Methylicorpusculum oleiharenae: one gene and its partners. The protein of the gene in region 1 interacts with the protein of each later gene in a pairwise test. Links are inferred from orthologs where the notes say so. Each region holds a gene or a part of one and is shown in the gene's direction. Other genes may lie near its edges. The genes, in order: accC, cysM and ribD.

Region 1 (3,008 bases):
CAAAATACCTTAGAGTTGCAAGCGGCGGAAATGGGGCATTCCCTGTACTTCTATCAGCATAATGCTGAACACCAGATGGTGGAGCTTATCCATCAGGCCTTTGCCGATAAGATTGACTTTATCATCATTAATCCTGCCGCTTTTACTCATACCAGCGTTGCTTTACGCGATGCTTTACTTGCTACAAAAATTCCGTTTATAGAAGTTCATCTATCTAACGTGCATGCCCGTGAACCGTTTAGAATACACTCCTATTTTTCAGATATAGCCGAAGGCGTTATCTGCGGACTAGGAGCAATCGGGTACGAACTGGCTCTGAAAGCCGCTCATGAGATACTAGCCAAGAGACATTAAAGACAATGGATATAAGAAAAATAAAAAAGCTGATCGAGATTATCGAAGAATCAGACATTGCAGAAATAGAAATAAGCGAAGGTGAAGAGTCCGTAAGAATCAGCCGTTATTCCAGCGCGCCGGTTGCCTATGCACCTGCCCCGCAAGCACCCACAGCAATCAATCTGGCCCCTGCCGCAACGTCTGCGCCCGCTCCTGCTGCGGCACCCGTTGAAAACAAAATAAGCGGTCACATTGTAAAATCGCCTATGGTCGGTTCTTTTTACCGCTCCGCGTCACCCGGCTCCAAGGCTTTCGTCGAAGTAGGCCATACCGTTAAAGCGGGCGATACTTTATGTATTATTGAAGCAATGAAAATTCTTAATCAAATTGAGGCCGACAAGAGTGGGACTATCACTCAAATTTTGGTCGAGAATGGACAACCTGTCGAATATGACCAACCTTTATTCGTTATTGAATAACAACACTTAGGTGCCTGATCATGTTCGATAAAATTGTCATTGCCAATAGAGGCGAAATTGCTCTGCGTATTTTGCGCGCCTGTCGCGAAATGGGCATTAAAGTGGTCGCGGTCCACTCTTCTGCAGATCGTGATTTGAAACATGTCCGTCTCGCCGATGAATCAGTCTGCATCGGCCCGGCATCATCCAGCGAAAGCTATCTCAACATTCCGGCTATCATCAGTGCGGCTGAAGTCACTGATGCGGAAGCTATCCATCCCGGCTATGGGTTTTTATCCGAAAATGCCGATTTTTCGGAAAAAGTCAGGCAGAGTGGCTTTGTTTTCATTGGTCCAAACCCTGAAACCATCCGCTTGATGGGTGATAAAATTTCAGCCAAGAAAGCTATGAAAGCTGCAGGCATCCCCTGTGTTCCCGGCAACGGCGACCCGCTGGGCGATAACAACAAGAAAAACCTCAAGATGGCTCAGGAGATCGGTTACCCGGTCATAATCAAGGCTGCAGGCGGCGGTGGTGGCCGAGGCATGCGAACAGTACATACCGAAGCGGCATTAATTAATGCCATCACGATGACCAAAGCCGAGGCCGAGGTCGCTTTCGGTAATGGCACGGTTTACATGGAAAAATTTCTGGAAGATCCCCGACACATTGAGTTTCAGGTAATGGCTGATTCTCACGGCAATGCGATTCATCTGGGTGAACGGGATTGCTCCATGCAGCGCAGACATCAAAAAGTTGTAGAAGAAGCGCCTGCCCCGGGGATTACCGAAGAGCAACGCAACCGGATGGGTGAGTTATGCGCTAAAGCCTGCCGCGACATTGGCTATCTGGGTGCTGGTACTTTCGAATTTTTATACGAAAAAGGCGAATTCTTTTTCATTGAAATGAACACGCGAGTCCAGGTTGAGCATCCGGTCACCGAGATGATTACCGGGTTTGATATTGTTAAAGAACAATTGCGAATCGCCTATGGTTTACCGCTTTCGGTTACCCAGGACCAGGTTATATTTCGCGGCCACGCCATTGAATGCAGATTGAACGCTGAAGATCCCAAAACATTCATGCCCTGCCCCGGAACCATCAATCAGTTCCATATGCCGGGCGGGCCCGGTATCCGTTGCGAAACGCATATTTACAACGGCTATAAAGTGCCGCCTTACTACGACTCAATGATCGGCAAACTGATTGCTTATGGTGATGACAGAAACAGCGCCATCGCCAGAATGAATACGGCTTTAAGTGAAATCATCATCGACGGCATCAAAACCAATATCGAATTGCACAAGGATATTATGACCGACCAGGGTTTCGTCAGCGGTCAAAGGAATATTCATTATCTGGAAAAAAAATTAGGCATGACCTCCTGACGATAAAGCACCTTGCATGAAGCTCTGTTTTTAGGCGCATCCTTCAAGATGCGCCATTTACAAACGGCAAATTACTCTGATTAATGCGAACGGATTAATTAACTTCTAACACCATCGCATTCAGGCAGTCTTATCTGCATAAACCGCTTGAACCGAACAGCCCGCCAATGAACCCCGCATAATGGAATTTTAAGTTTTAGCCATTATTTTGAAGTTAACCCCTAAGAGCAGACATCCGTCTGCTTTTGTATTTTAGAACGTGTAAAAACATGGCCTGGCACCAATTATCTGTTACCACCAATGAAAATACAGCTCCCGAACTCGCTGATTATTTCAGTGAAATCGGCGCGGTCTCAGTGACTTACATGGATGCCGAAGATCAGCCGGTCTATGAACCGCTGCCCGGCGAGACGATAATATGGCCTAACACCCGGGTCATTGCCTTGTTTGAACTTGAGTCCGACCCTGAGCAGGTTAAAACATGGGTCAATGAGCAGTTTAATAGCGGACTTTCTCAATGGACCTATGAAAGACTGGAAGATCAGGCCTGGGAACGCAGTTGGATGGATTATTATCAGCCTATGAAATTTGCCGACCGACTTTGGGTCTGCCCTACCGGACAGGAGCAACTTGAACCCGGGACCGTCTGCCTGACTCTCGACCCCGGACTGGCATTCGGCACAGGCACTCATCCGACTACAGCGCTGTGTCTGGAATGGCTGGCAAGCCATGATTTAACGGATAAAGTTGTGATTGATTACGGCTGCGGTTCGGGTATTTTAGCGGTAGCAGCTGTGCTACTGGGAGCCCGCGAGGCGCATGCCAT
Region 2 (3,038 bases), 2.9 Mb from region 1 along the record:
TCATGGAGATGATGAGATTCAAGTTTATACCGAGCTTTGTCAGATCGTGAATGAATGGGTTGAAACTATCAAAAATGATGGAAAGTCTTTGCCATCTCCTACGGTGAGCAGGAATTTAGCAAGTAAATTATTGAATGTAGCCTAACCCAATGCTCCTGTGGAACTTCGTTACCATTTAAATAATTGGGTCATAGTAAAACCTGATTCTGAGCCTTGGCAGTCTTATTCTCAAATTCATAGACGAAAATCTCTATCCGCATTTGTTTTTCTGTTTTCGTCAAAAGTTTGCGTATCAACATCAATATCTTCAGTTTTATATTTATTTAAAAATGCTGTTAAAGCCATTCCTGTATTATCTTTTGGTTCTGAAAATTCATAAATAATCGCCACTTTAGCTTTGCCTGCTGGAATGTCATCAGGCAACGATAAATTGAGTTGGTGATTTTTTGGAATTTCAGTTTCTATTTCATAGTAGGCTTGCATGGTTATTCCCTGGATAATTGGGTTTAAAGTCCCTAGGTAAGCACAGTGTGACTTACACGATAAATGTGGCCTTGTTCAATAAATTCAAATAAGGACGACTCAGTTTCATTTTTTTTAATCGCTATGCGTATTTTGATTAATTTAAACACTGATTCTGGACGAACTTGAACACCTAAAACCTAACTCATCGCTCGACGTGAATTATTACTCCAAGTGTTCATCTTGAGTCAAGGAATTCATTCGTTTCACAGATGCAGGAACAATTGAAGGGAAAAACAACGATGTCAATTTTCCAAAAGCACAAAGAAGAATAATTAGTGTCAGAGTAAATTAACCTTTCTCTGTCCTCGGTTATTCCGTATTAAAAGCACAAAAAATTAATCCACCTTTGGGGGCAGGCTAAAGATGTTTTGTGTGATAATGCCTTAACTCCATTGTTATTGGCTGACATCATGAATTATCCAACCATTGAAGCATTTGTGGGCAATACGCCTTTAGTCAAATTACAGCGCTTACCCGGAAATACCAGCAATACCATTCTGGTTAAACTGGAAGGTAATAATCCTGCGGGTTCGGTTAAAGATCGGCCTGCGTTGAGCATGATCAAGCATGCTGAAGAGCGGGGCGAAATCAAACCCGGCGATCGTTTGATTGAAGCAACCAGCGGCAATACCGGTATTGCCTTGGCTATGGCGGCGGCGATTAAGGGTTATAAAATGACCTTGATCATGCCCGATAATATGAGTGCTGAACGGCGCGCATCGATGAAAGCCTATGGCGCTGAAATTATTTTGACTCCGGCCGCCGGCAGCATGGAATCTGCGATTGACTTGGCCAGGCAAATGGAAGCTGAAGGCAAGGGTCGTATTCTTGATCAATTCGCCAATCCCGACAATCCTCGTGCCCATTATGAAGGCACCGGTCCTGAAATTTGGCGCGACACACACGGCGAGGTTACCCATTTTGTCAGTTCGATGGGAACCACCGGCACCATTATGGGGACCTCCACCTATTTGAAAGAGCAGAACCCGGCGATTCAAATTATCGGCGTTCAACCGGAAGGTGAATCCAAAATTCCGGGAATCAGGCGCTGGCCTGAAGCTTATCTGCCCAAAATTTACGAGAAATCACGGGTTGACCGGATCATTGACATTGATCAGCAAACGGCAGAGCAAACCATGCGAGCCCTTGCTACCGAAGAGGGTATATTTGCCGGGGTTTCATCAGGCGGCGGCGTTGCGGTTGCCTTGCGCTTATCGGCTGAATTGGAAAATGCCGTCATTGTTGCCATCGTCTGCGATAGAGGCGACCGCTATTTGTCGACGGGTGTTTTTCCCGGTTAATCTTCATTACTCTTCAAGTGACTGTCGTTAATCATCGAACCCAATGGCTTGGGGGCATCCATGCGGCTCTTTGTTGTTAACAGGTCTGCCGGCATCACGGCTAATTGAAGCTCTGCCAATCAGACAGATGGTTCTCCTTACTCTGATAGTGCTTTTGTTTTTATCGCCTTCCATGACTTACGCGCTTGATAATGTCACCCTCAAACTGGATAGCATTGAACAACAGGGCTGGTCGTTTGAAGGTGTCACGTTGTCATTGTCCGATTTGTCAGAAGCGACTCAACAGCTCAGGTCAACTATTCAATATCTCCGTCTGCCCGAGCCTTTCGATCACATTAAGCTCTTTGATTTACAGTGTTCCGATTTTAGTTGGGGCAATGATGAAATCCATTGCCGAAAAGGTCAGCTATCCATTCAATCATCATCGTTGCCATTAAACGCAGTAGCGGTGTCCTTTCATATTGACCAAGATTCAAGTCAGATCGCGTTGGATGATATGCCGGTCGCGGGCGGCAGGTTGTCCGTTTCTGCAGTAATCAAGCAGGATAACTGGTCGCTTGTAGCTAAAGGTACGGGACTTGATATTAAAACCATCGCCAAATTACAACCCGACGTGGGTTCAGCCATTCAAAGCGGTACCCTGTCTTTTTCGATGACTTCAAGCGGGCAAGGCGGTGAAGTAAAGACGTTAAGCCTCAATACAGCCCTAGAACGATTATCCGCGCAAAGCCAGGATGGTCGTTTTGCTCTGGAAAACCTGAGTTTGAACATGAGCCTCAAAGCAGAACCCGGAGATGAAGCCTGGCGGTGGCTGAGTCAATTGAACTTAACCGGCGGTGCGCTCTACTCCGATCCGCTTTATCTGGATTTTACGGAGCAACCGGCTACTGTTGCGGCGGCCGGTTTTTGGCAACAGGCCAAGCAGCAAATTTTGCTGGATTATCTGCTGATTCAACAGCCGGGTGTGGCTGAATTAAGAGCCGATGCGCGGATCAGTTATCGTAATGCTTGGTCGATTGAATACGCGCAGCTTTTTCTGTCAACTCAAAACCTGGAAAGCCTGTCCGCTATTTATTTAAGCCCCTATTTTGCCGGGACTGCGCTAGAGGGGCTTTCAATAAAGGGGCATATGGATGCGGATGTGGTCCTAAAAGATCAGTCCATAGAATCTGTCCGGGTTAAAAGTGACTCGCTGGGACTCGATGATACGAA
Region 3 (2,920 bases), 1.8 Mb from region 1 along the record:
GGCATGAGCATGATGAAGCTCAAATTTGATAACGCCTTCTGGTTCGTTCATGGTGTCGAAGAATGGATGACCGCTTTCAAAATGCGTTGTAGTTTAACCAATGCAAACAAAGGATGAACAATTTTCAGAATTTTAAGGTTAATTAAGATAAAATGCTCGGTTTTAAACGACTTAGCCTCAAACAGCGTAACTACTGGCCCGCTTTGAATTAAGAGGGTAGGTGAATGATTCAAAGGACGCGTGAATACGTCCCTGTAGCTCTCTGCAACATCCCTGTTGCGGAAGCCTTTTCAATCAACCACCTACACCCACTAAAATTGGAGAGGGTAAGCAGATACCATGCAGCATTACTATTGGTAGTTGATTATGCGATGTCCATTTTGTGGGACACAAGACACCCGGGTCGTTGATTCAAGACTTTCTAACGAAGGCGACCAAGTACGCAGGCGGCGTGAATGCATTGTCTGTAAAGAACGATTCACTACTTATGAGTTTGTCGAATTAAGCTTGCCAAGAATTGTAAAACGAGGCGGGGCAAGAGAACCTTTTGATGAAAACAAGCTGCGTTCCGGCATGTTGAGGGCTCTGGAAAAAAGACCGGTAGGCAGCGATGCTATTGAAGCGGCCATCAACAGGATCAAAAAAGAGCTGATGGCGAAAGGCGAACGTGAAGTGACTGCCAATGAGTTAGGGGAAAAAGTCATGCGAGAATTAAGCGAACTGGATCATGTCGCATTTGTCCGTTTTGCCTCTGTCTATCGCAGTTTTCAGGATATCAGTGAATTCACTGATATGATCAATCATCTACAAAAAAAGTGAGAAGATCTGTTGCTGGATATCGATGCTGAGCTGATGGCGCGAGCAATCAAGCTTGCCCAAAAAGGCGTATACACAACTGACCCTAATCCACGCGTTGGTTGTGTTTTAGTTAAAGACGGACAGATTTTGGGTGAAGGCTGGCACAAAAAGGCCGGTGAGGGACATGCTGAAGTAGAGGCGCTAAAAAATGCGGGCGACGTATCCGGTGCCACAGCTTATGTGACCCTGGAGCCCTGCAGTCACTATGGTAAGACGCCACCTTGCGCGGAGGCTTTGATCAGTGCAAAAGTCGCTCGTGTTGTTGTCGCCATGCAAGACCCCAATCCGCTGGTATCCGGACGAGGTATCTCAAATTTAAGAGCGGCGGGCATTGAAGTTCGTTGTCATGTTTTGGAAGAAGATGCCCAAAAGCTTAATCCTGGCTTCATCAAGCGGATGCAGACGGGCTTGCCGTATATTCGCAGTAAATTGGCCATGAGTCTGGATGGGCGGACTGCGCTGGCCAGCGGCGAAAGCAAATGGATTACCTCGCCACAGGCCCGGTCCGATGTTCATAAGCTTAGAGCGAGAAGCTCAGCTATTATGACCGGAATCAATACCGTTCTGGCTGATGACCCGCAATTGAATGCCCGCATTGATAAACCGCTGGTGCAGCCATTACGCGTGGTTCTGGATTCGCAGTTAAAAATGCCTGTCAACGCGAACATGTTAAAAATTCCTGGGCGCACGGTTGTTTTAACCTGTTGTGATGATGAAAAAAAAGCACAATTACTGGAACAGTCCGGTTGTGAAATTGTCAGAATCGGCCAACAAGGTGCAGTTGTTGATTTGTCTGCCGCATTAAAATTTTTGGGGACCCTGCAAATCAACGAGTTGCTCATTGAGGCGGGGGCAATTTTAAACGGTGCCTTACTGAAGCAAAACTGCGTCGATGAATGGATTGTTTACCAGGCAATGTGTGTATTGGGCGATAAAGGTCGGGGATTATTTTCGCTGCCCGAGTTGACCGGTATGGCCGGAAGAAAACAACTCAAACTGGTTGATGTTCGGCCTGTTGGTCCCGATCTCCGGCTCAGTTTGACTCAATTAATTTAAGCAACATTAAAGAAGCCATGTTTACAGGTATTATTTTGGCAATAGGGCAGGTCTCGGCCATCACGCCTAAAGAGGGTGACGTCCGTCTTAAGATTCAAACGGGCAAGTTGCCGATGTCTGCGGTTCAGCTCGGCGATAGTATCGCGGTTAACGGTGTCTGTCTGACGGCGGTAGAACTGGGTACTGATTATTTTATTGCCGATGTGTCTAATGAAACGCTGTCTCGCACAACGCTAAATGAAGCTAAAACAGGTTCGCCTGTCAATCTGGAACTGGCATTAACGCCCTCGACCCGGATGGGCGGTCATATTGTCAGTGGTCATGTCGACGGCATAGGCACGATTCTCGATAAAAAATCAGACGGGCGTTCCTGGCGTTTTCGTGTCGAGGCACCCAATACAATTGCCAAATATATTGCCGAAAAAGGATCTATCTGTATTGATGGCATCAGTTTGACGGTTAACGAAGTTGAAGGCGCCGTGTTTGGTATTAATATCGTGCCTCATACACTAAAGGAAACAACATTGGGTACCAGTCACATTGGTACAAAAGTCAACCTGGAAGTGGATCTTCTGGCTCGTTACATGGAGCGCTTACTCCAGGGCGGTAGTGCCGAGTCATCAGAATATACGGGCGGTGTTACCGAACAATTGCTCATAAACAGCGGATTTTTTAAACATCAATGAATACCATAGAAGAAATTATAGAGGACCTGCGCCAAGGCAAAATGGTCATTATCATGGACGATGAGGATAGGGAAAATGAAGGCGATCTGGTCATGGCTGCCTCATTCGTCAGATCCGAGGATATCAATTTTATGGCGCGTTACGGTAGAGGATTGATTTGTCTGACCTTAACGACTGAGCGGTGCAAACAGTTGCGGCTGCCGTTGATGGTCAACGAAAATAAAACGGCCCATTCGACTAATTTTACCGTCTCTATTGAAGCCGCTACCGGTGTAACAACCGGTATTTCTGCGGCTGACCGGGCCAGAACGATTCAATGT

Evidence for each region.
Region 2: the proteins of accC (region 1) and cysM interact in binary tests that used the Escherichia coli proteins (3 or more experiments, as listed by UniProt). The link is inferred for Methylicorpusculum oleiharenae from one-to-one orthologs.
Region 3: the proteins of accC (region 1) and ribD interact in binary tests that used the Escherichia coli proteins (3 or more experiments, as listed by UniProt). The link is inferred for Methylicorpusculum oleiharenae from one-to-one orthologs.

The regions. Positions count from the first base shown.
Region 1 is NZ_WUTY02000001.1:2,126,138-2,129,145, reverse strand. What follows is about bases 162-3,008. They hold accC (acetyl-CoA carboxylase biotin carboxylase subunit), read left to right. Parts: upstream 162-835; coding sequence 836-2,182; downstream 2,183-3,008. Other genes in these bases: prmA (50S ribosomal protein L11 methyltransferase), read left to right, coding at 2,452-3,008; accB (acetyl-CoA carboxylase biotin carboxyl carrier protein), read left to right, coding at 360-815; aroQ (type II 3-dehydroquinate dehydratase), read left to right, coding at 162-354. In the rest of the region: more of aroQ, read left to right, coding at 1-161. UniProt on the Escherichia coli protein: This protein is a component of the acetyl coenzyme A carboxylase complex; first, biotin carboxylase catalyzes the carboxylation of the carrier protein and then the transcarboxylase transfers the carboxyl group to form malonyl-CoA.
Region 2 is NZ_WUTY02000001.1:5,057,042-5,060,079, reverse strand. Bases 4-2,880 are described here. They hold cysM (cysteine synthase CysM), read left to right. Parts: upstream 4-935; coding sequence 936-1,826; downstream 1,827-2,880. Other genes in these bases: GO003_RS22565 (YdbH domain-containing protein), read left to right, coding at 1,954-2,880; GO003_RS22575 (hypothetical protein), read right to left, coding at 235-483; GO003_RS22580 (hypothetical protein), read left to right, coding at 4-145. Also shown: more of GO003_RS22580, read left to right, coding at 1-3; more of GO003_RS22565, read left to right, coding at 2,881-3,038. UniProt on the Escherichia coli protein: Two cysteine synthase enzymes are found. Both catalyze the same reaction. Cysteine synthase B can also use thiosulfate in place of sulfide to give cysteine thiosulfonate as a product.
Region 3 is NZ_WUTY02000001.1:3,877,422-3,880,341, reverse strand. What follows is about bases 125-2,883. They hold ribD (bifunctional diaminohydroxyphosphoribosylaminopyrimidine deaminase/5-amino-6-(5-phosphoribosylamino)uracil reductase RibD), read left to right. Parts: upstream 125-852; coding sequence 853-1,914; downstream 1,915-2,883. Other genes in these bases: ribBA (bifunctional 3,4-dihydroxy-2-butanone-4-phosphate synthase/GTP cyclohydrolase II), read left to right, coding at 2,597-2,883; GO003_RS17505 (riboflavin synthase), read left to right, coding at 1,932-2,600; nrdR (transcriptional regulator NrdR), read left to right, coding at 367-819. Also shown: GO003_RS17520 (class II aldolase/adducin family protein), read right to left, coding at 1-51; more of ribBA, read left to right, coding at 2,884-2,920. UniProt on the Escherichia coli protein: Converts 2,5-diamino-6-(ribosylamino)-4(3h)-pyrimidinone 5'-phosphate into 5-amino-6-(ribosylamino)-2,4(1h,3h)-pyrimidinedione 5'-phosphate.